DNA from 2 places in the Austwickia chelonae genome. Region 1 is predicted to be linked to the other one. Evidence: riboswitches for the same ligand, from Rfam matches in the RefSeq annotation. Region 1 holds a riboswitch; the other holds the start of a gene.

Region 1 (11,948 bases):
TCCTGCTCTACGCCAGCGTCGCCCCGATCATCTTCAGCAAGCAGTTCTTCCCGAACGACGACCCGTTCATCGCGCTCATGCTCGCCTGGCTGGGTAACCTGCTGACCTTCGTCGTCCGCCCCTTCGGTGGCATCGTCTTCGCCCACATCGGAGATCGCGTCGGACGCAAGAAAACCCTGGTCATAACCCTGTCCATCATGGGTCTCGGCACAGTAGCGATCGGTCTGCTCCCCACCTATGCCACCATCGGAATAGCCGCTCCGATCCTGTTGTACCTCTTCCGCATCATCCAAGGGCTCGCCATCGGAGGCGAATGGGGCGGTGCACTGCTCCTCGCCTACGAATACGCCCCGGACCACCGCAAAGGACTCTTCGGCGCGATCCCCCAGATGGGCGTGACTCTAGGCCTCCTGATGGGCAACGCTGCCATCCTCCTGGCCACCATGCTGCCCGGCGAGGCCTTCGAGACCTGGGGCTGGCGAATCCCCTTCGTGTTCAGTATCGCCCTGGTCGTCATCGGCCTGTGGATCCGTGACGGTCTCGGTGAGACTCCCGCCTTCCGGAAGGTCCAGGACGGCGGCACCGTCGAGAAACTCCCCCTGGTCACCACCCTGCGCGAACACTGGCGTTCCGTGCTGGTCGCCGTCGGCGCGAAAGCCGTGGAAACCGCACCCTTCTACATCGTGGTGACCTTCATCGGGTCGTACGCGATGAAGATCGGCTACGGAAAACAAGACGCCCTCAACGCGGTCCTGCTCGGAGCCCTCGTCAGCTGCTTCTGCATCCCCGCCTTCGGAGCGCTGTCCGACCGCGTCGGACGGACCCGCACCTACCTCGTCGGAGTGGGCTTGCTGACCGCGATGGCCTTCCCGTACTTCCTACTGGTCAACACGAAATCGATGCCGGCCTTCTACCTGGCGTCAGCGCTGATGCTCGGGATCGCCTGGGCACCGGTCACCGCGACCCTGGGCACGCTGATGTCCGAGACCTTCAGCGCGAAAGTGCGTTACACCGGCATCACTCTCGGGTACCAGATCGGAGCCGCGATCTTCTCCGGCACCGCACCGCTCCTCGCCGAATGGCTGTTCAAAGCCTCGGGCAGCTGGTGGCCGATCGCGGCGTACATCGTCGTCCTCGGCGTGATCTCGGCGATCGCCGTCTCCTTCGCACCCCGACTCGCCGTGGTCGAAGGACGTTCCACCGATGAAGAGATGTCGACTGTAGAAGGAAAAACATGAGTACACCGACCTGGATCGATGCCGACGAGGTGCTGCGAAGGGTAAGCGCCGACCGCGCCCGCAGGCTGCTCCGTGCAGCGCTGGAGGGTGGCCTCGACCCGGCACTGGACCCGCCGCGTAGCAGCCCTGAAGCAGGAGCCGGGCAGCTCCTGCTCATGCCGTCGTCGACAGCGACCTCCGCCGGTGTGAAAGTCCTGTCGGTCGCCCCGGCCAACCCGGGCAGGGGGCTTCCTCGCATCCAGGCCTGGTACGTCCTCATGGACGCCGAAACCCTGACGCCGAGCGTCCTGCTCGACGGCACGGCACTGACGGCACTGCGTACCCCGGCCACCTCGGCGCTCGCTGCGGAGACGCTCGCCCCGGACGAGGTGGACGAGCTGGTCCTGATCGGCGGCGGCCCCCAGGCTCGAGGGCACGCCGAAGCGATGTCCGCGATCCGCAGGATCGGCCATGTCAGCGTGGCGGACGTCGAGCAGGACCGGGCCGAGAACTGCGCAGGGCAAGTTCGTGAACTGGGCCTGGACTGTGACGCGGTGACCTCTCCGGAGGAGGTCGAGGCCGCGGTACGACAGGCCGGGATCATCGTCTGCGCGACCTCGTCCGCAGAACCGGTCATCAAGGGGGAATGGGTGGCAGACGGCGCCTGCGTCGTGGCGATCGGCTCACACGAGCCGGACCGCCGTGAACTCGACGCGGCACTCCTCGGTCGTGCCCAGGTCGTCGTCGAGGACGTGGCCACGGCGCTGCGGGAAGCCGGTGACGTGATCATGGCGATCGAGGAAGGGTCTCTCACGGAGAAGGATCTGTACGTTCTGCGAGATGTAGTCCTCGGACAGGTCGAGCGTGCCACCGACCGTCCGAATGTCGTCAAGACGGTAGGAATGTCCTGGCAGGATCTCGTGGTGGCCGAGGGAGCGGTGTCCGAAGGCGAATGACCTGCGCTGTGGGCACCTGCGACCGGTAGGTTGCCCACAGCCGATCCTGTTAGCCTCGCCCCGTCGACGCCCTCTCCCCCGTCGAGGGCAGGGAATCCGGTGAGAATCCGGAGCTGACGCGCAGCGGTGTGAGTGACACGGCAGGCCAGATGCCACTGGGCGAACCGCCTGGGAAGGTACCTGACGTGGACGACCTCGAGCCCGAAGACCTGTCGACGCCTGCAGCACGCCGCTGTCGGCCCGTCCCGGCCTCGCGTTCCAGGTCGTTGAGCCGAAGGAACCTCATACCCTTGGCCTCCTCCCGCGTTGCACTGTCCGCCATCGCCGCAGCAGCATTCCTGACCGTCACGATCGCCGGATGCGGTCCGTCCGGATCCACCCCAGGTGCCTCGAAGACCGACGGAAGCGACAGCCCGGCGAAGGGCTATCCCGCCAAGGTGGCCAACTGTGGCGGTGAGATCTCCGTGACCAAAGCGCCGCAGCGGATCGTCGCGATGAATCAGTCGAGCACCGAGACCCTGCTCTCCCTGGGCCTCGGCGATCGAATGGTCGGCACCTCGACCTGGTTCGACCCGGTATTACCGCGCTTCACCGAACAGAACTCCCGCATTCCCCGGTTGGCCGACAACAACCCGTCGATGGAGACCGTCCTGGGCGCGAAGCCGGACTTCGTCGCCGCGACCTATTTCGCTGACCTGCCTGGAGAAGGATCGACGAAACCCGAGGCTTTTACCCGGTTGGGCGTTCCGGTGTACATGGCGCCTGCCGAGTGTGCGAAGAGCCCCGGTGGCAAGGGTGACGGGGAGCGCACCGCGAAGCTCAGCCTTGACGCCATCTACCAGGAGGTCGCCGAACTTGCATCCTTGACCGGTCGACGTGAAGCCGGGGAGGAGATGGTCGCGTCCTTGAAAAAACGAGTCGAAGCGGTCTCCGGGCAGGGGAAGAAACATCCGGTGACAGCTGCCTTCTGGTTCGCGAGCTCGGAGTCTCCTTATGTGGCAGGGGGCCTCGGCTCGCCACAGATAGCTGCCGAGGCCGTGGGAATGACCAATGTCTACGCCGGATCCCAGCAGGAATGGCCCCAGGTCGGCTGGGAGGACTTCGCGACCAAGGACCCGGACGTCATTGTGATCGCCGATCTAGCCCGTCGGCGCAAGTCGGCCGACTCCGGTGACGAGAAGATCGACTTCCTCGAGAAACACCCCGTCACCTCACAGATGAGAGCAGTCAAGAACAAGCAGTACATCCGGTTGGCCGGATCCGAACTCAACCCTTCGATCCGCACTGTGGACTCGATGGAGAAACTCGCCGCAGGTATCGAAAAACTCGGCCTCAGATCGTGAAAATCGAGGCTCCCCGACCCTTGGGCCTTGCCGCTCTCTGGGCGGCCGGAATCGCCGCACTCATCCTCTCCGTCGTCGTGACGGTGACTTTCGGGCCAGCCCCGATCTCGGTCACGACTGCCTGGAACATCCTTCTTGAAAGACTGGGAGCCACGACTTCCGGCGCATCCGCACTCGAGATCGCCATGGTCGCCGACCTGCGACTCCCCCGGGTTCTTCTCGCGGCATTCTGCGGGGCAGGCCTGTCGATCTGCGGTGTCGTCCTGCAATCGCTCCTGCGAAATCCGCTCGCGGACCCCTACCTCTTGGGAGTTTCCTCGGGAGCCTCCACCGGCGCGGTCTGTGTCCTGGTCCTGGGTGTCGGCAGCACCCTCGGCCTCTCTGGCGGAGCCTTGCTCGGCGCGGTGACCGCTTTCGGCGCGATGCTCCTGCTCGCTCGACTCGCCGGCGGAACCACCGCCACCGTCGTCTTGGCCGGAATCGCCGTCACCCAGGGTTTCTCCGCGCTGACCTCGTTCATCGTCATGATCGGTGCCGACGCCACGACAACTCGTGGTGTGCTTTTCTGGTTGATGGGCTCGCTGGCCACCTCTAGTTGGGAGGACGTCGCCCTGGCCGCTGCGGCGCTCGCGCTCGGCCTTCTGCTCTGCTTGTTCTGCGCCTCGTCCTTGGACGCCTTCGCTTTCGGCGAACGAGCCGCTGCCTCGTTGGGAGTCTCGGTCGTCCGGATTCGTGGGCTGCTTCTGCTCGTCACGGCGTCGATGACCGCGGTGATCGTCTCCAGCTCCGGCGCGATCGGTTTCGTCGGTCTGGTGCTTCCGCACATCGCGCGCGCCATGGTCGGTTCTCGGCATCGAGTTCTGATGCCGACGGCGGCCTTGGTCGGGGCGATCTTCTTGGTCTGGGCGGACACCATTGCACGGACAGCTTTTGCGCCCTTGGAGGTCCCGGTCGGTGTGATGACGGCACTTGTCGGTGTTCCTGTTTTCGCCTTCATCCTCGTACGCCGTCGGAGGGCCTCATGAGTCTGACCGGACACGAGCTGTCTTGGAGCGTCGAAGGTCATCTCATCGTCGGTGAGGTGACGGTAGGGGCGGTTCCTGGGCGCACGGTCGGCTTGCTCGGCCCGAACGGGGCAGGTAAGACGACGTTGATGCGCATGCTTGCCGGGGTCCTCAAGCCGGAGTCAGGGGTGGTGACTCTCGACGAGGTCGACCTGAAGGTGCTCCCTCGTAGGGAGGCGGCGCGCAGGTTGGCTGTTGTCGAGCAGCAGGCGGAGACGGTAGAGGATCTCAGTGTCGAGGAAGTGATCGACCTCGGTCGTATTCCGCATCGCAGCAGGTGGTCCGGTATTTCAGCCGAGGACCGACGGTTGGTGCACGCAGCAGCCGAGCGAACCGGGGTGGGGCATCTCCTCAACCGACGTTGGCACAGTCTGTCCGGTGGAGAGCGGCAGCGGGTACATCTGGCTCGAGCTTTCGCCCAGGGCGGGTCGACTTTGCTGTTGGACGAACCCACGAACCACCTGGACGTGAGTCGGCAGCTGGAGATCCTTGCTGCGGTGCGTTGTTCTGGTCTGGCGGTGATCGTGGCCCTGCACGACCTGAATCTGGCTCTGTCGTATTGCGACGAGGTGGTGGTCCTGGCTGGTGGACGGCCGGTGGCGAGTGGGCCTCCGCAGGAGGTGCTGACGGCAGGTCTGATCCGTGAGGTCTACGGGGTGGAGTCCCGGGTCCGGTGTTTCGACGATGGTGCTCCGCCGCTGATCCAGTTCCTCGGCCCTGCTGGGGAAGATCGAGTGGTGAGTCTTCAAAAGACCTGAATACTGCTGATGGACAAGCCAAGAGGATTAGCATGAAATGAGCCGTCGGGCTCCACAGTCGTGTCCGCCCGAGAACGGTCGGGCCTGCGGGCGAGCGGTTTGCGGGTCTGGAACGCCCTCGAGGAGGAGAGTGCCGTGGCCGCACCGACATCGCAGACAGCGCGGACGAGATCGGGTCCGAAAGAGCTGACTATCCGGGGCATTGTCATCGGTGGCCTCATCACCGTGGTCTTCACCGCGGCGAACGTCTATCTGGGGCTGAAGGTGGGGCTGACCTTCGCCACATCGATCCCGGCAGCCGTCATTTCGATGTCGATCCTGCGTTTCTTCGCTGATCACACTGTTGTCGAGAACAACATTGTGCAGACGATTGCTTCAGCGGCCGGAACCTTGTCGGCGATCATTTTCGTCCTGCCTGGCCTGGTCATCGTGGGCTGGTGGAATGGCGTCCCGTATTGGACGACGGTCGCGGTCTGTGCCTTGGGCGGGGTCCTCGGGGTCATGTATTCGATCCCTTTACGTCGGGCTCTGGTGACCGGTTCGGATCTTCCGTATCCGGAGGGTGTGGCCGGGGCAGAGGTGCTTCGGGTCGGCGACAGCTCTGGTGGGGCGGAGGAGAATGCCCGCGGTCTGAAGGTCATCGTCGCTGGTGCTCTGGCGTCGGCGGGTTTGGCGTTGGTGGCTGCGTTCAAGGTCGTGAGTAGTTCGTTGTCGTCGGTCTTCCGGGTTGGTTCTGGCGGCACGATGTTCGGTGCGAGTTTGTCGTTGGCGCTGATCGGCGTGGGTCATCTGGTCGGCGTGACAGTCGGTTTCGCGATGATCGTCGGTCTGCTCATCTCGTACGGGGTGCTTCTTCCGATGCGTTCTGCGGGGCTGCTCCCGGCGGAGGGGGATGTCACCGCTGAGGTGAGCAAGGTCTTCGCTCAGGATGTCCGGTTCATCGGAGCGGGAGCTATCGCTGTCGCAGCGGTGTGGACCTTGGTGAAGATCATCGGCCCGATCGTGCGGGGGATCGCGGAGGCTCTGGCATCGACGAGGACCCGTCGTGGTGGTGGGGAGGTTCCGCGTACGGAGCAGGATTTGTCGATGAACATCGTGTTCGGGGTGATCCTGGCGTCGATGTTGCCCATCGGGGTGTTGCTGTGGCTGTTCGTTCAGGGCACTCCGTTGGCGGACGGCGCGCTGGGTCTGGTCGTCACCAGCTTGTTGTTCATTCTGTTGATCGGGCTGATCGTGGCGTCGGTCTGTGGCTACATGGCCGGGCTCATCGGCGCATCGAACAGTCCGATATCCGGGGTGGGCATCCTGGTCGTCATCACGGCGGCTTTGTTGATCAAGGCGACCTATGGCGGGAGCGGTACTCACACGGAGGCTTTGGTCGCCTACACCTTGTTCACGGCTGCGGTGGTCTTCGGGGTGGCCACTATTTCGAATGACAACCTGCAGGACCTGAAGACGGGTCAGTTGGTCGGGTCGACGCCGTGGAAGCAGCAGGTGGCTCTGGTGATTGGCGTCGTCTTCGGCTCGCTGGTGATTCCGCCGGTGCTGCAGTTGATGAGCACTAGTTTCGGTTTCGTGGGGGCGCCGGGTGCAGGGGCGAATGCCTTGGCGGCACCTCAGGCATCTTTGATCTCTTCGTTGGCCAAGGGCGTCTTCGGTGGCTCTTTGGACTGGGGGCTCATCGGCCTGGGTGCGGTGATCGGTGGTGTGGTCGTCGCGGTCGATGAGGTCCTTGGTCTGGTGACGAAGGGGTGGCGTCTGCCGCCGTTGGCGGTCGGCATGGGGATGTATCTGCCGATCGCCTTGACGTTGACGATCCCGATCGGCGCGCTGCTCGGTCTGGTGTACGACCGGTGGGCGTCGCGGACGGCGGATCCGGAGCGTTCGAAACGCATGGGGATTCTGCTGGCGACGGGCCTGATCGTCGGAGAGAGCTTGTTCGGTGTCCTCTTCGCCGGGATCGTCTACGCCACTGGTGAGGAAGAACCGTTGGCCGTGGTCGGGAAGGAATTTGCGATGGCTTCGCAGTGGCTGGGGGTTCTGGCTTTCGTGGCGATCATCTGGGCGCTGTACCGGTGGACGCGTCGGCTGGCAGTGGGAGCTGTCGCGAGCGAGGCAGCCACGAAGGGATGATCTGACGGTTCAGCGACGGCGGCCGGCCGAAAGCCTTGCTCGGGTCGGCCGCCGTCGTGCGGCAGGTGGGTGGTCAGTGGTTCTTCTGTAGCCAGTCTCCGAATTTCTCGGCTCCGTCGACGTTTCGGGGGCCGGAGATGCATTCGTTGTAGTCGATGACGTAGAACTTGTCATTCTTGACCGCGGTGACCTGGGAGAGCGCGGGGTGTGTCTTGAGGAAGGCGATCTTCTCGGCTGCGGGCTTGTCCCGGTAGGACATGATCATGATGACGTCGGGGTTGGCTTCGACGACGGATTCCCAGCTGGTCTTGGTCCAGCGTTGGTTCAGGTCGGCGTAGATATTGGTTCCACCGGCGGCGTCGATGATGTCTTGGACTGGTACTTGGTTCCCTGCGGTGGCGGGCTGGTCGGTACCGGAGTCGTAGAGGAAGACCTTAGGTTTGCTGGGGAGGGTGTTTCCGGCTTGGCGGACTTTGTCCATACGTTCTTTGAGTTCGTCGACCTTGGTCTTGGCACGGTCTTCGACGTGGAAGATCTTGCCGAGTCGTTCGAGGTCGGCGTAGAGCGCGGGTAGCGGCTTCATCGTTTCGGGTGCGCCGGGGTAGGCGAAGCAGGATTCGGTGTGCATGAAGCTGGCGATGCCCAGGCCGTCGAGAATCTGCGGGGTGATGCCACGTTTTTCGGAGAACCCGGAGTTCCACCCGGCGACGACCATGTCGGCTTTCTTCTCGACGACGAGTTCTTTGTTGAGCAGGTCGGAGGAGAGCAGCGGCACTTTGGCGTATTCGGCTGCGTAGGGGGAGGTCGCCGGGTCGGGGTTGGTGGGGGTCATGACGTATCCGAGGACCTTGTCGCTCAGTCCGAGGGCGAACATCTTGTCGGCGGATCCGCCTTCGTAGGCGATGACTCGGCTGGGGTCGCGGTAGGTGACTTTTTCTCCGCAGCGTTGGACCTGGATGTCTCCGGCCGGTTTCTTCCCTTCTGCTGAGCTCGCGTTGTCGGCGACTTTGGCTCCGCACGACGCGGTCAGTGCGGTGGCGATGGACAGTGCGAGAACGAGGGCGGCGCGGGTCGGCAGGGTGGGGGTCATGTGGCGGTCTCCAGGGATTCAAGCGTGTGTAGAATTTGGGGTCGTCCGGTGACGGGGTGGGGGATCACCAGGACGTCGATGCCGTAGACGGCCTGGAGGGTTTCCGGGGTGATGACGTCTTCGGGCGGTCCGCTGGCGACGACGCGGCCGGCGTCCAGCAGATAGATCCGGTCGCATGCGGCTGCGGCGAGGTTGAGGTCGTGCAGCACGGTCAGCACGGTGCACATGCCGCTGCGGAGCAGGGTGAGGAGGCGCAGCTGGTGCGCGATGTCGAGGTGGTTGGTCGGTTCGTCGAGGACGAGCAGTCGGGGTTCTTGGACGAGCGCACGGGCGATGAGGACGCGCTGTCGTTCGCCGCCGGAGAGGCTGAGGATTCCTCGGTGCCGTAGATGGAGGATCTCCATGCGGCTCATGGTTTCTTCGGCCAGATCCAGTTCGCGCTGGTTGAGTCGTCGTCCACGTTCCTGGTGCGGGGTTCGTCCGATACGGACGACTTCTTCGACGGTGAAGTCGAGATCGGAGCTGCTGTCCTGGGCGAGGGCTGCGATGTGTCGTGCGCTGTCGCGCAGACTCATACTCGAAAGTTCCTCACCGTCGAGGCGTATGGCTCCTCTGCTGGGTGACAGGGACCGGTAGATGGTGCGAAGGACAGTCGATTTTCCGCTGCCATTGGGGCCGAGAAGACCGACGACTTCTCTGGAGGGGACGGATAGGTCGAGGTCGTTGACAATTTCTGTGGCGCCGATCCGGATGCCGAGGCCGTGGGTGCTCAGGTGTGCATTCATCAGCGGTTCCCGAGGACCTGGCCGCGGCGGCGGAGTAGCACGATGAAGACGGGCACTCCGATCAATGCAGTGATAGCGCTGAGGGGGAGTTCTCTGGGGGCGACGACGGTACGGGCCAGGAGGTCGACCCAGACCATCAGGATGGCGCCGACGAAAGGTGCGACGACCAGGACACGTGCGTGGGTGGCTCCGACGATCATCCGGACGATGTGGGGCACGACGAGTCCGACGAAGCCGATGCATCCGCTGACTGCGGTGACGGCTCCTGTGGTGAGGGAGAGAAGGAAGAAGAGTGACCGGCGAGCTGCGGTCACGTCGATTCCGAGGCTGGCAGCAGCTTCGTCGCCGAGAGCGAGGACGTCCAATGTCTGTGCATGTTTCCGGTAGATGAGAAGCCCGAGAAAGACGAAGACGGTGACGATGGGCAGCACGGTCCAGGACGCCGCTCCGAAGGAGCCCATTGACCAGAAAAGGACGGTCGCTGTCGATTCGGTGTCGGGGACCAAGTAGATGAGGACGCTCATGATCGCGTGGAATCCGGCGGCGAGGACGACTCCGGTCAGGACGAGCCTGACGGGGGTCACCCCGGTGTCTCGTTGCCACGCTGCGGCCCAGACGAGCCCGCTGGCGAGTAGAGCGCCTGCGAAGGCGCCGCCGGTGACGAAGAAGACGCCCAGGCTGGAGGCCAATGCGCTCAGGCCGAGCGAACTCATTCCTACGGCACCGATGGTCACGCTGACTGCACCGACGGATGCGCCGGCGCTGACCCCCAGTAGGAATGGGTCGGCGAGGACGTTACGGACCATGGCTTGGATGACTGCGCCGGTGGAGCTGAGGGCGGCACCGACGAGCGCAGCTAGGAGTACTCGGGGTGTGCGTACCTGCCAGATGATTTGGTAGGCGGGGAGGCTCTCGCGGTCGATGACACCTCCGATGGTGGCTTGGGAGAGGTAGTGGAGAGTGTCGGTCAGGGGGATGACCGCGCCACCGGTGGAAATAGCGATCAAGACTGACGTACAGAGAAATACGGTCAGTAGACAGCAGAGAAGGGGGAGTCGACCAGGTTGGTCGACCCAGCGGGGTGAGGTCGGTACAGCCACGCGGGCCAGGGCAAACACCCGCAAAACCTAGCGACATTGAGAATCATCCGCAATCTTTTTCGGCGGGTTTTGCGTCGCTATGCGTTGACCGGTCGGGTGCTCAGAACTTCGGCGTCTCGACACATAGGTGGGCGTACCTGGCGTGGCGCCCGGCCTTGGGGTGGCTTGGGGCAGGCGGGAGAGTTATTCATGTACGGCAGTGGCAGGTGGGTCGGGGGACGCCGGGTTACTCACTCGTGGGCCTCTACTGAGTTCTGACGCGAGGCTGATTAAAGAGGGCACTTCCTTATGTAGAAGAAGGGCCGATGCACTCCTGGGGTCCTTGTCGCCGACGGACGACACCCATGCGACGCGAGTTTGAAACGAGCGCCCAGTCGGTGTACCTTAGACAAGTTGCCCCGTTCCGGAGCACGTCGGTAGATACAGGGTTCACCTGCGTCAATCCCTTTTGAGTAAGCCTCTGAAGAGGCTTACTTCGCGACGTCTTTTTAGTCGCGAGGGCCGATTTGACTCCGAACAAAGAGGGTGGCAAAGTTTTACGGGTTGTCCCGGGCGGATAGCAAAAACGAGATTTCTTGTTTTTAAAAACAAGAAAACGCGGATTTGACACTCGCTCAGAAGAAAGGATAACCTAGAGAAGTCGCCGAGCGAAAGGCCTGGAAGGGCCGGAAGCGAAGTGGCAACCGATTCTTGAGAACTCAACAGCGTGCCGAAATCGATGCCAATTGTTTGTTGGTTTCAAGTCAATTCGGTCTTGACTTAATGGTTGAGACTTTTGGTTTGTTGCCAGGATTTTCCCGGCTAACTTTGTTGGCCTGGGGTTTTTCATTAATGGAGAGTTTGATCCTGGCTCAGGACGAACGCTGGCGGCGTGCTTAACACATGCAAGTCGAACGATGAAGACCAGCTTGCTGGTTGGATTAGTGGCGAACGGGTGAGTAACACGTGAGTAACCTGCCCTTCACTCTGGGATAACTCCGGGAAACCGGGGCTAATACTGGGTATGACCAATCTCCGCATGGAGTGTTGGTGGAAAGCTTTAGTGGTGAAGGATGGACTCGCGGCCTATCAGCTTGTTGGTGAGGTAATGGCTCACCAAGGCGACGACGGGTAGCCGGCCTGAGAGGGCGACCGGCCACACTGGGACTGAGACACGGCCCAGACTCCTGCGGGAGGCAGCAGTGGGGAATATTGCACAATGGGCGAAAGCCTGATGCAGCGACGCCGCGTGAGGGATGAAGGCCTTCGGGTTGTAAACCTCTTTCATCAGGGAAGAAGCGAAAGTGACGGTACCTGAAAAAGAAGCACCGGCTAACTACGTGCCAGCAGCCGCGGTAATACGTAGGGTGCGAGCGTTGTCCGGAATTATTGGGCGTAAAGAGCTTGTAGGCGGTTTGTCGCGTCTGCCGTGAAAATTCGGGGCTTAACTCCGGACGTGCGGTGGGTACGGGCAGGCTAGAGTGTGGTAGGGGAGACTGGAATTCCTGGTGTAGCGGTGAAAT
Region 2 (11,948 bases), 740 kb from region 1:
GTACGGCGGGGGTGCCGGACCGGATGGGGCATGCGGGTCTCCTTCGGGGCGCCGATACGCCGGTGCGTACCACTTCGGCGCCAGCTGAACGACCGACGTCCTCGGTGAGTTCGCCGCTATGACCAGGTGCTTCCAGGTTGTTTCCTGCATGTCACCTACTCGCGGGTAGGTGACATGTCAGGGAGAAGTGTCGCCGGCTGTTCGAGAAGGTGGGCGGCCTTCCAGGTCCAGATCTGTCGGATAAGGGGCGGCACGCACACGGACCCTGACCCGGTCACCTGGACGCAACTGCGCCACCTGGTCGGTCGACCCCGGGTCGAGCACCGCGATCACCGGATAGCCACCGGTGGTCGGGTGGTCGGCGAGGAAGAACACCGGCTGCCCCGACGGAGGGATCTGCACGCTCCCTCGGACGACAGGCTCGCTCTCCAGTTCACCGTCGACCGCCCGCTCGAGACGAGGACCGTGACAACGCACGCCGACCCGGTCGCTGTCGGCGCCCACCGTCCAGCAGGAACCGGCAAAGATCTCCCGGGCGGTCCCGGTGAACCAGTCGGCGCGAGGACCCCAGGTCGCGCTGAGGGTCGTCGCCCTGCCCGAGGCATCGCCAGGCCCGCCGTCCACCGGGCCGACCGGCCCCCGATAGGCGGAGCAGGCCACGTCGGCGGCCGGTCCGACCGCGAGCTCCCAGAGACCGTTGTCGATGACGGAGACGGCCTTGCCACCGGACTCGAACAGGTCACCTGCGGCCAGTGGTACCGGCCCCAGGCCCGAGATCGTGTCGGTCGACCGGCTCCCCAAGGTCTGCGGACAGTCGACCCCGCCGAGAACCGCGAGATAGGAACGCAGCCCGCTCACCGGACGGCCCAGCTCGAGCTGCTCACCGGCAGCGACGTGCACCGGGGTGGAAAAAGCCACCGGACGGCCGGCGACCTGTATCGGCAGCGGTGCCCCGGCGACGGCGACCACGGTTGCCGTCCTCGCTTCCAGGACGAGCCCACCGGCCAACACCTCCAAGGTCGCTGCACCCTCGGGATTGCCCACCAGACGATTGGCCAGCCGATGGGCTCCTCGATCAGCGGCCCCGGACGGCCCGACCCCCAGCGCGGCCAGACCTGGACGGCCCAGATCCTCGACGAGAGTACGCAGGCCCGGATGGACGACCTGAAAACTCATCGACCTGCCCCTTCCGTCTCGGCGTCACGGACTCCTTCCTGCCCCGGCGCGCGCCCGGTGACATCGACGAAGGAGACCCGCGTCCCAGGGGTGAGTAGCGCCGGCGACGATCGTCCGGTGTCCCACAAGGACGCATCGGTGCGGCCGATCAGCTGCCAGCCTCCAGGGCTGGACGTCGGATAACACCCGGTGTATCCCCCGGCCAGGGCCACCGAACCTGCTGGGACCCTGGTCCGCGGGGAAGAACGACGAGGAACCATCCAGGTGTCGTCGTCGCAGGTCATATAGGCGAAGCCTGGCGCGAAACCGCAGAAGGCCACTGTCCAGGTCAACGTGCTGTGCCGGGCGACCAGCGCTTCTACGCTCAGCCCGAGGTGGTCGGCGGCGACGGTGAGATCTTCGCCGTCGTAGACCGTGGCGATCTGTATCTCGTAGTCCGCTGTGGCGGCGAGCGGCCCGGGAGCGATGTCCTTGATCGCGCGGACGACGTCCGGCATCGAGGCAGCACCGGTCGTGCGCAGCAGCAGGGTCCGTGCTGCCGGGACGATCTCGACGACACCGTCGACCGGATGGCTACGCAGCCCTGCCAGGTAGGCGAGAGCCTCTGCGTTGTCACCGAATTCAAGGATAAATGCGTCGACTCCGCTGGGTAGGACCCGCATCAGGAGGTGCTTCCGGCGAAGGATGTGACCTGAATACCGGCGTTGTCGAGCGCGGCACGGACAGCGCGAGCCAGGTCAACGGCGCCGGGGCTGTCACCGTGCACGCACAGGGAGTCCGGGTGAAGCCGCACGGTGCTGCCGTCGACGGCATCGACGACGCCGGAGGTGACCATGCGGACGGCGCGGGCTGCGACCACGGTGGGATTGCGCAGGACGGCTCGGGGATCTTTGCGCGGGACCAAAGTTCCTTCGGGGGTGTAGGCCCGGTCGCAGAAGGCTTCGGTGGCCGTGGGTAGGCCTGCTCGGTCCGCCAGTTCACCGGCCAGCGATCCTGGCAGCCCCAGCAGGATGAGAGGTGTCCCTGCGTCGGCGAGTCCGCGTAACGCGTCGACGACGGCCTGGGCTTGACCACGGTGATGAGCGATCGTGTTGTACAGCGCGCCGTGTGGTTTGCAGTAGGCGACGCGCACGCCTTCAGCGGCGGCGACGGCCTGGAGCGCACCGATCTGGTAGCGGATCTCGGCGGACAGTTCTTCGGGCTCGACGTCGACGAAGCGTCGTCCGAAGCCGGCGAGGTCACGGTAGGAGACATGGGCACCGACGGTGAGTCCGTGCTCGGCGGCGAGGCGGATGGTCCGGGTCATCACGAACGGGTCTCCGGCGTGAAATCCGCAGGCCACGTTCATGCTGGAGAGCACGGGAGCCAGCTCGGCGTCATCGCCCAGGCTCCATCGGGAAAAAGACTCTCCCACATCGGCATTGAGGTCAATCCGCATGGGCCCATCCAATCACCGACAGCGGCAGGAAAAATTTCCGGGCTGCCCTTCACAGCTTCCCCGACTGCTCTACGGTGGCGGACGTCCGCCCTTTCCCTTCACCCTCAGGAGGCCACCATGTGGGTCCTGCTCGCCGTCGTCGTCGTGGTCGTCGGTTTCGCGCTGAGGATCAACAGCCTGCTGGTGGTCACGGTGGCCGGTATCGTCGCGGGTCTCCTCGGCCGGTTGAGCCCGATGCAGATCCTGGACACCTTCGGTCAAGGTTTCGCCAGCAGTCGCAGTGTCACCGTTTTCGTGGTGACCCTGCCGGTCATCGGCTTGATCGAACGGTACGGTCTGCAGTTCCAGGCGCGGGCACTGATCGGCCGGTTGACGAAGCTGTCCGTCGGCCGCTTGCTGATGTTGTACATGTTGATCCGGCAGATCACGGCGGCGATGGGCCTGGTCAGTATCGGTGGGCCCGCGCAGAGTGTGCGTCCGCTGCTGTACCCGATGGCCGAGGGCGCTGCCGAACGTGAGCACCCTCGCCTGACCGAGCGGATGCGCGAGAAGATCAAGGCCTTCTCGGCGAGTTCCGACACCGTGGGCCTGTTCTTCGGCGAGGACATCTTCATCGCGATCGGGTCGTTGTTGTTGATCACCGGTTTCGTCGACTCCACCTACGGGCTGTCCCTCGAACCGATCGATCTGGCCAAGTGGGCCGTACCCACAGGGATCGCGGCCTTCCTGATCCACGGCGGTCGGCTGCTGTGGCTCGATCGGACATTACGCAGGATGTCCGCCGAGGAGAACGAGCCGAGGCCTGCTGGCGCCGAGGCCGCGGCGACCGCCGCCCCGGAGGTCATCCGATGATCCAGGTCGAATGGTTGTACTGGCTGGTCGGGGCGTTCTTCGTCGTGCTCGGCGGGCAGGCTGCGATGGATCACAGCGTTCCCCGGCGGCATCTGTCCGGGCTGTTCTGGATCTTGCTGGGCCTGGGTTTCTGGTACTCGACCTTCGTGGTGGCCAAGACCGCTCCGGCGTGGGTCCTCGGGGTGATCGTCATCTCGATGGCGGTCTTGGCCGGGATGGGGCTGCCCCACAAGGGCGCCGACAATTCGACCACCGACGAGGAACGGAAGGTGTTCGCGCGGAGGTTCGGGAACAAGCTCTTCCTTCCTGCGCTGACGATCCCGTTCGTCACGGCGATCTTCGCGACCGTACTGATCGACACCCGGATCGGTGGCCGACTGCTCCTGGAGAAGGGGTCGGCCACCATCATCGGCCTGACCATCGCGAGTCTGGCCGCCTTGGCCGTGGCCGCAGTCCTGCTGCGTCCTAAGTCTCCGGCGGTTCCGCTGCACGAGGGGCGACGCCTGCTGGGGCACATCGGCTGGACGGCGGTGCTGCCGCAGATGTTGGCGACCTTGGGGGTGCTCTTCCAGGTGTCCGGGGTCGGCAAGGCCGTCGGCGAGGTCGCCGGAGGTCTGCTGCCCAAGGGGTCGGTGCTGGCTGCAGTGGCTCTCTACTGCGTGGGCATGGCCGCCTTCACGATGGTCATGGGGAATGCCTTCGCCGCTTTCCCGGTGATGACCGCAGCCATCGGGTGGCCGCTGCTGGTGCAGCACTACCAGGGTGATCCGACGGTGATCTTCGCGGTGGGCATGCTGGCCGGTTTCTGCGGAACCCTCGCGACCCCGATGGCCGCCAATTTCAATCTCGTCCCAGCGGCCTTGTTGGAGATGAAGGACCAGTACGGCCCGATCAAGGCCCAGCTCCCCACCGCTGTCGCCTTGTTGGCCTGCAATATCGGGATCATCACCGTCTTCGCCTTCTGACCCTGCCCCGCCACGGTCCGACTCCCTTCTGCCAAGGAGCTCCCTCATGATGACCGATCGACTCCGGCGCCAGGCCGCACCTTGGGCTGCCATCGCCTGCGACGTCCTGGAGACGCCTTTCCCCTATGCTGCCGCGCACCTGGCTGACGGCCCCGAGGACTGTGAGGTGACGCCGTGGCGGTTGCATCCTGCCTTCCACGGCTCGCTGGACTGGCACAGTTCGGCGCACATGCAGTGGTCCTTGGTGACCTTGTTGACCGTCGCACCGGCCTGCCTCGACGACGACCTCACCGACCGGGTGGTGCGCCTGTTGAACGGCCGGTTGTCCAGCTCGGCGTTGGCCGCCGAGGCGGACTATCTCCTCGCCCGCCCCAATTTTGAGCGCCCCTACGGGTGGGCGTGGGCGGCGATGCTCTGCGCAGCTCTCCACCGCTGCCCTCGTCCGGAGTCGGCAGCCTGGTCGGCCGCGGCACATCCGCTGGCTGTGGCGATCGGCGAGCTGGTGCCGAGCTGGCTGGACAGGCAGGTCTTCCCGGTACGGCACGGGGTGCACAGCAATACCGCTTTCGCCTTGTCCTTGTTGCACCGGGCGTACACCGGTCTGGAAGACACCGGCACGGTAGCAGTGGTGCGTCAGGGCATCCTCGACTGGTACGACGCGGACGACGACCTCGACACCCGTTTCGAGCCCAGCGGGCAGGATTTCCTCTCCCCGGCCTTGTCCGAGGCCGAATGCCTGTTGGGGATTCTGCCCGAGGAGCAGCGGGCTGATCGTCTGGCCCGGTTGTTGCCCGGGTTGGGTGCTGGCCGGCACGCCCATCTCCTGGAGGTACCGCCGGTGCTCGACGGGACCGACGGCCATCTGGCCCATCTGTACGGGCTGGCCTTGTCCCGATCGTGGCAGTTGCGGACGCTGGTCGAGTGGCTGCCCGAGCAAGCGGCGGCCGACGTCCAGGCGGGGGCTCGTCGTCAGGTGGAGGCGGTGATTCCGGTGATGACCGGAGGACATTTCATGGCGACCCACTGGCTGGTCTCCTTCGCACTGTTGGGCGAGCTGGCCGACGACACCGACCAAGGACGAACAATGACCACTCCTCGACGCCGCCGAACAAGGACCATCGGCCCTAACCGAATATGCCCGAGATGAGATAATCGCGCTACTACTAGCGATTTCGCCTGTAGTGACCTGTCACGAGCGAAGTCGGCGAGATTCCGACACTGTCCCGCAACGGTGATACCTCCTGGTAGAGGGTAAGTCCGGTCGCCTCGTGGCAGGGACGACCGTGTCAAGCCCTCGAAGGAAGGGCCGGTCCGCTTACCTCATCGCAGGTATACAGACGACACTCCTTCGTGGGCCCACCGAAGGAGTGGCCCATGCCCGCCCCGCTGTTCTTCCGCCGTACCACCACTGTTGCCGCGGTCGCGGTGACCGCGCTGCTCCCCACATCCTGCAGCCTCTCCACCGACCACCGCGCCACCGGCTCACCCGGCCAGGACCGCGGCTGCATCACCGATTTCGACCCGGAGAAGGACTACTACCCGGACAAGGTCGTCTTCGAGGACGCCACCAACGTGAAGGTGCAGTACAAGAAATCCCACAAGATCGTCACTGTCGCCCAGCCAGCGCCAGGAGCTCCGCCGCAAACCTATGTCCTGGTCCGTTGCGGAGCACCAGCCCCAGAGCTGACCGGCGACCTGGCAGGAGCTCGCAAGTTCTCCATTCCGGCGAAGAGAGTCGCCGCAGCTTCCACCACCCAGGTGCCCGCCTACGATCTCCTCGGCAAAGTCGATGCACTCGTCGGTGTCGGTTCCGCAGACAAGTTGGCCCCTGGCACCGTCAAAGAGGCCGTTGATGCCGGACGCATCAAAGGCTTCAAACAGGACGGCGTCGATATCAGCGCTGAACAGGTCGTCTCATTGAAACCTGATCTGTACGTCACCTCTGGCACCAGTAAGTCCAGCGACGTCAAACTAGCTGAACTCGGCGTCCCCGTCGTCGCAAATGCCGAATGGCTCGAAAAAACTGCCCTCGGACGTGCTGAATGGACGAAGTTCACCGCGCTCTTCCTCGACGAGGAGAAGAAAGCCACTGAGGTCTATGCCAAGATCCGAGCCGACTACCAAGCCGTTGCTGAAAAGGCGAAATCTGTCGCCTCACGCCCCACGGTCCTTCTGGGCTCAATGTCGAGAGGAACCTGGTACGCCACCGCGGCGGACAGCTATGTCGCCAACGAGATCAAGGACGCAGGGGGCGACTACATCCTCCAAGAGGTAGCCGGAACCGGTAGTAAACCACTAGATCTCGAGGTAGTTCTCGGCAAAGGATCGCAAGCCCAGTTCTGGCTGGGTGCCACGCATTCCTCCCCGTGGAAGAGCCTGGCCGAACCGGTCAAGGACGATGCTCGCCTCGGCAACCTCGAAGCCGTCAAGAATGGCCGTGTCTGGACTTTCACCAAGCGGATGACGCCCGGCGGCGGCAACGACTACTGGCAATCCGGCGTGGTTCGTCCTGACCGTGTGCTCGCCGATCTGGTCGCCATCTTGCACCCCGAGCTGATGCCCGGACATGAATTCACCTACTACGAGCAAGTCCCCAAAGCATGAGCCAGAGCATCGCCGAAAGCATGAAGGACGTGAGCGACACCGAATACCCAGACCGCAGCGACCTGTCAGACGGCACCAGCCCTGCACACGACCGACCCCTGTATTTCGGGCTGTGGTGGCGGTTCACCGCACTACTCACCCTACTCGTGGTCGCAGCATTGGCCGGGATGGCACTGGGGGCACTACGTATCCCCCTGGGAGATCTAGTGAGCGCCCTAGCTGGCTCCCGCGACGATCTGGTGACCTCGACGGTGCTCTTTGACATTCGTATCCCCCGGACCATCACCGCGATCCTGGTCGGCGCGGCCCTGGGAGTCACCGGCCTGCAGATGCAAACGCTCTTCCGTAACCCTTTAGCCGATCCCTACGTCCTCGGGGTCTCCTCTGGAGCAGGCCTCGGAGTCGCCTTCGTGGTCCTTCTCGCAGGGACCTCACGGTACGCAGCTTCACTGACCTCAGGTCTCGGCCTGACCGGCGACATGGGACTGATCATGGCGTCCTCCGCCGGATCCGCAACCGTCATGCTGATCGTCCTGACAGTCGGGCGTTTCCTCCACTCATCAAACACCCTGCTGCTCCTCGGGGTGATGATCGGCTACCTGGTCTCTGCCTGCGTCACCGTGCTCCTAGCCGGAGCCACCCCAGAACTAGTAGCCCAGTATGTACGCTGGGGATTCGGCAGCTACCACGGGGTGACCTGGCAAAATCTCACCGTTCTCGGCCCTGTACTACTCGCCGGGATCCTTGCCACTTTCCTCCTAGCGAAATGGCTCAACGCGCTTCTCCTAGGCGACCGTTACGCCCAAACGATGGGTATGAACCTGCACGTGGTACGCGGGTGCATCGTGCTCAGCAGCGCAGTGCTCGCCGGATGCGCCACAGCTTTCTGTGGCCCCATCGGCTTTCTCGGCATCGCCATCCCCCACCTGGCCCGAGGGTTCTTCAGCAGCTCAGACCACCAAGTTCTTCTGCCCGGATGTGCGTTGATCGGCGGATCTCTGGCGTTGACCGCCGATATTGCCGCCGGACTTCCCGGTGACGGGGTACTGCCACTCAACGCGGTCAACGCCGCATTCGGAGCACCCGTCGTGATCTACATCCTGCTCCGCCGACAGCGAGGAGCCGACACATGACCGAGCTCGCTCCACCTCTCCTCGAGCTCAAGGGGTTGACCGTCGGTTACAGGCTGTCCCGGTCCGATCGCAGGATCATCCTGGAAGATGTCAATGCTGCAGTTCTTCCAGGGGAACTCGTCGGACTGGTCGGGCCCAATGGCGCCGGAAAAAGCACTCTCCTCCGGTCGATATCTGGTCTTCAGCCTGTTTTCGCCGGCGCCGTCCGGCTCTGCGGAGAAGACAGTTCGGCACTTCATCGCAAGCAGATCGCGACTCGTCTGGCCGCCGTCCTCACCGACCGGTTCGACCCTGGAAGGCTCAAAGTCCGAGATGTCGTCGCGCTCGGGCGCCACCCCTACTCCTCGATCACCGGTCGACTCGATACAAGGGACCGCGCGTCCATCGCCGACAGCCTTGATGCTGTCGGCGCTGCTCACCTGGCGCATACCGATATCAGAGAGCTCTCCGACGGCCAGCGCCAACGAGTCATGGTTGCCCGTGCACTCGCACAAGAGCCCCGTATCCTTCTGCTCGACGAACCCACAGCTTTCCTGGACCCTCCCGGCAGAGTCTCCTTGTTGGAGTTGGTCCGACGGATCTGCACCGACCGACAGATCGCCGCGGTCGTCTGCACCCATGACATCGAATCGATCCTGACGTACTCAGAACGGATCTGGGTGGCCGGGCGAGACACGAAACTGGTCGTCGGTGGCCCTGAGGATCTCGCTCGTGACGGATCACTCGCACGCCCGTTCGCCACTCCAGGCGTGCGCTTCGACCTGACCACGTTGACCTTCCGCCCTGAAGTCGTTGGACGCCCGACCGCGTACGTAGACGGCTCCGGAACCGCGGCGTCCTTGACGACACGTTGTCTGCTGAGAGCCGGATACGACGTCCGTTCAGGAACTACACGGGATAACAGCGGCTTGCTCGTCTCGGTCAGCCAGGACGGCATGTCCTGGACTATCTCCCACCCGGTTCACGGCCAAACAGACCACGACAACCTGGCCGATGTGCACTCAACCGCGAGCGCTTGGAAACGTGCAGACTTCCGCGGAGGGAAACGTGTCAGCTGACTGTTTCCGCCTGGGAATCGCACCTCTTGACCCGCAACACGGTCACACGGAAGAGAACCTGCACCACCTCGGAGACGCGGTTCATTCTGCCGCCGACCAAGGCGCTCAATTGAGCGTCGCACCTGAGCCAGCCAGCAGCAGTTACGGTTTTGCCGGGCAGCCAGAAGCCGCGTCCTGCTCCGAGCCATGGGGGAAAATAGGTCTCCTGATCTGTGCCGACGCCTACTATTCCAGTGCTCCTCGTGCGCTCGCCCTACGGGGAGCCCCAGCCCGAACAGAGTCGGACACGGAGGCCCACCCCATCGGAGGCCCACCCCATCGGAGCAACATCCGGCTGGCTTACGACCACGTGGACCGGGAGGCAATGTGCCGATCCGTTCTCTGACGCTGTGGCCGACGGCAGCCTGCGACCTCGACTGTCTCTACTGCTATCGAGGAATCCGTCGTGGTGTGATGTCCGAGGAGACTGCCCTGGCTGCCGTCGAGCTCGCTGCGGCTTCCGGAGACCCCTTCCACATCCAGTTCGCCGGGGGCGAGCCGCTGTTGCGTCCCGAACTCATCGACCTGGTCTGTCGACATGTCGCCGAGAACGGTCTACCTGCCAGGGTCGACGTCCAGACCAATGCGACCCGCATCGATCCGGAGACGGTGAGGCTGCTGCGCCGTCACCGGATCGGGGTCGGTGTCAGTGTGGACGGCCCGCCCGACGTGCAGGAATCCCTCCGGGGCCGCGCCCGGCAGACCTTCGCCGGGCTCGACCTGCTCGCCGAGCACAGCGTCCCTGTCAGGGTGACCACTGTCGTCACCTCCGCGAACGTCCTGCGGCTGGGTGAAACAGCACTGATGCTCGCTGGCTATCCCAACATCCGTGGTCTGGCCCTGGACTTGCTGACACCGCTGGGAGCTGCCTCGCTACGCCCCGACCTGACAGCTTCGGAGTCGGAGTTGGTTTGCGGGCTGCGGTCCTTGCACTCGGTGGTCACCCGCCTGACTCGGATGCGCTGCGCCCCCTTCGTCTGGCGAGAACTCGAAACAGTCCGTCGGTCGCTGCGCCTGGCTTCAGAGAACGCCGTACCGGTGAGGATCTCTTCCCGGCCTGAGCGCGGTTCCCCATCATCTCGGCCCTTGGCCTCGGTCGGCGCCTACTGTCATGCCTCGCTGGGCGAAAGCGTGGCCGTCGCCCCGGATGGCACCGTCTACCCCTGTTCACAGGCTGTCGGTGACCCGAAACGCGCTGCCGGGACCATCCATGACGTCGATTGGCCCTGTCTGCGATCCCAGTTCCGCGCCACGCCTCTGCGTGGCCCCTGCCACCGTTGCCCGTTGGACGGCAGATGTCCCGGCGACTGTCCGTCCCGGATGGAGAGCACCCGAAAGCCTGGCTCCTCCGAGAGCGCCGACCTTGCCTGTGTACTGCATCGAACCCTCGCCGAGTCGGAAAGGACCAGATCATGACCTCGATCTGCTACTTCAGCGCGACCGGTGGCGATCTCGCCGTCGTCGTCCAAGCCCTCGATCGGCTCGTCGAGTCCGGTGCCGATGTGACCGTCACCGCCCGAGGGCAGCTGCAGCTGTCCGACTCTGCCGGTATCTCCGACTTCGTCGCGTCGGCGCTGGCCTCCGATGCTGTCGTGCTTTCCTTGCACGGCGGGATGGACAGCTGTCCGGGATGGTCCCAGCTGGCCGCCGTCCTTCCCCCGCGTGGTGACCCGGCCCGCCCCTACCTGCACATTCAGCCCGCAGGAAGTGACGACGCTGCCGCCGACGCCGTCGAGGAACACGGCGATGGACTCGCCGACGGTTCCTGGAACCGGCTGATACGCCTCATCGACGCCGGGGGTGTCGACAATCTCACCGCAGCCCTGTCCCAGGTCGCTGCCGCCGTCCGCGAGCGCCGCGGTGAACCGTCGGAAGATCTTCCTGAAGCGCGGTCGGTTCCGGCGCCGGTGCCCACCGAGGGGTTGTATCTGCCCGCAGAGCGGTTGGTCGGCGACGAGGACGCCTATCTGGCCTGCTTGGATCCGCAACGCCCGACGGTCGGGGTGCTCTTCCCCCAGCCGTACTGGGTGCAGCACAACACGGCCCACATCGACGCCCTGGTGGACCGGCTCCGGGCGGCGGGAGCTCAGGTGGTGCCGGTCTTCGGGCGGCGTTTCGCGGATACCGCCCGGGGGAATGCCGATACCCGTCAGATCGTGGAGCGTTTCTTCCGGCGGGACGGGAAGGCCTTGGTGGATGTCGTCATCAATGCCCAGAGCTTCTCGTTGTTGGCCGTCGACCCGGCTTCGGCCGACATCTTCCCGGGGCTGGACGTGCCGGTGTTGCAGGCGATGACCTCGAGCGTCGATCTGGCGACCTGGTCGGCGACGACGCAGGGCATGGCGAGCATCGATGTCACCGTGCAAGCTGCCCACCCGGAGTTCGACGGTGCGTTGATCGCCCGGATGATCGCGACCCGGGAAACAGATGCCCTCGATCCGGTGACCGGCGCCCTGCTGACCAGGCTGGTGCCGGTCCCCGACCGGGTCGATTCACTGGTCGCTCTGGCGTTGGCCTGGGCTCGGTTACGCAGGACCCCGGTCGGCCGGCGCCGGGTCGCCGTCGTCTTCCATCACCATCCGCCGCGCAACGACCGGATCGGCTGTGCCTCCGGGCTGGACACCTTCGAGAGCGTGAGGCTCCTCCTGCAGCGGATGGCTTCGCTCGGGTACGACGTACCGGA

The links. A riboswitch is a leader RNA that binds a small molecule or an ion and turns the genes downstream of it on or off. The one in region 1 is predicted to bind cobalamin.
Region 2: it holds a riboswitch for cobalamin, as region 1 does, so the genes downstream of both, DX923_RS12290 (ABC transporter substrate-binding protein) here and DX923_RS15465 (ABC transporter substrate-binding protein) in region 1, are expected to answer to the same signal.

What each region holds. Positions count from the first base shown of each region.
Region 1 is NZ_CP031447.1:3,516,497-3,528,444, reverse strand. It holds gene DX923_RS15475 (MFS transporter) at 1-1,238, shown strand, start outside; gene DX923_RS15470 (ornithine cyclodeaminase family protein) at 1,235-2,173, shown strand; cobalamin riboswitch at 2,221-2,404, shown strand; gene DX923_RS15465 (ABC transporter substrate-binding protein) at 2,464-3,516, shown strand; gene DX923_RS15460 (FecCD family ABC transporter permease) at 3,513-4,541, shown strand; gene DX923_RS15455 (ABC transporter ATP-binding protein) at 4,538-5,338, shown strand; gene DX923_RS15450 (OPT family oligopeptide transporter) at 5,474-7,471, shown strand; gene DX923_RS15445 (ABC transporter substrate-binding protein) at 7,545-8,561, opposite strand; gene DX923_RS15440 (ABC transporter ATP-binding protein) at 8,558-9,346, opposite strand; gene DX923_RS15435 (FecCD family ABC transporter permease) at 9,346-10,353, opposite strand; rRNA gene DX923_RS15430 (16S ribosomal RNA) at 11,275-11,948, shown strand, end outside.
Region 2 is NZ_CP031447.1:2,773,144-2,785,091, forward strand. It holds gene DX923_RS12255 (ParB/Srx family N-terminal domain-containing protein) at 1-32, opposite strand, end outside; gene DX923_RS12260 (biotin-dependent carboxyltransferase family protein) at 178-1,176, opposite strand; gene DX923_RS12265 (5-oxoprolinase subunit B family protein) at 1,173-1,838, opposite strand; gene DX923_RS12270 (LamB/YcsF family protein) at 1,838-2,614, opposite strand; gene DX923_RS12275 (DUF969 domain-containing protein) at 2,732-3,466, shown strand; gene DX923_RS12280 (DUF979 domain-containing protein) at 3,463-4,431, shown strand; gene DX923_RS12285 (DUF2891 family protein) at 4,478-5,578, shown strand; adenosylcobalamin (AdoCbl) riboswitch at 5,602-5,748, shown strand; gene DX923_RS12290 (ABC transporter substrate-binding protein) at 5,806-7,035, shown strand; gene DX923_RS12295 (FecCD family ABC transporter permease) at 7,032-8,168, shown strand; gene DX923_RS12300 (ABC transporter ATP-binding protein) at 8,165-9,226, shown strand; gene DX923_RS12305 (radical SAM/SPASM domain-containing protein) at 9,593-10,681, shown strand; gene cobN (cobaltochelatase subunit CobN) at 10,678-11,948, shown strand, end outside.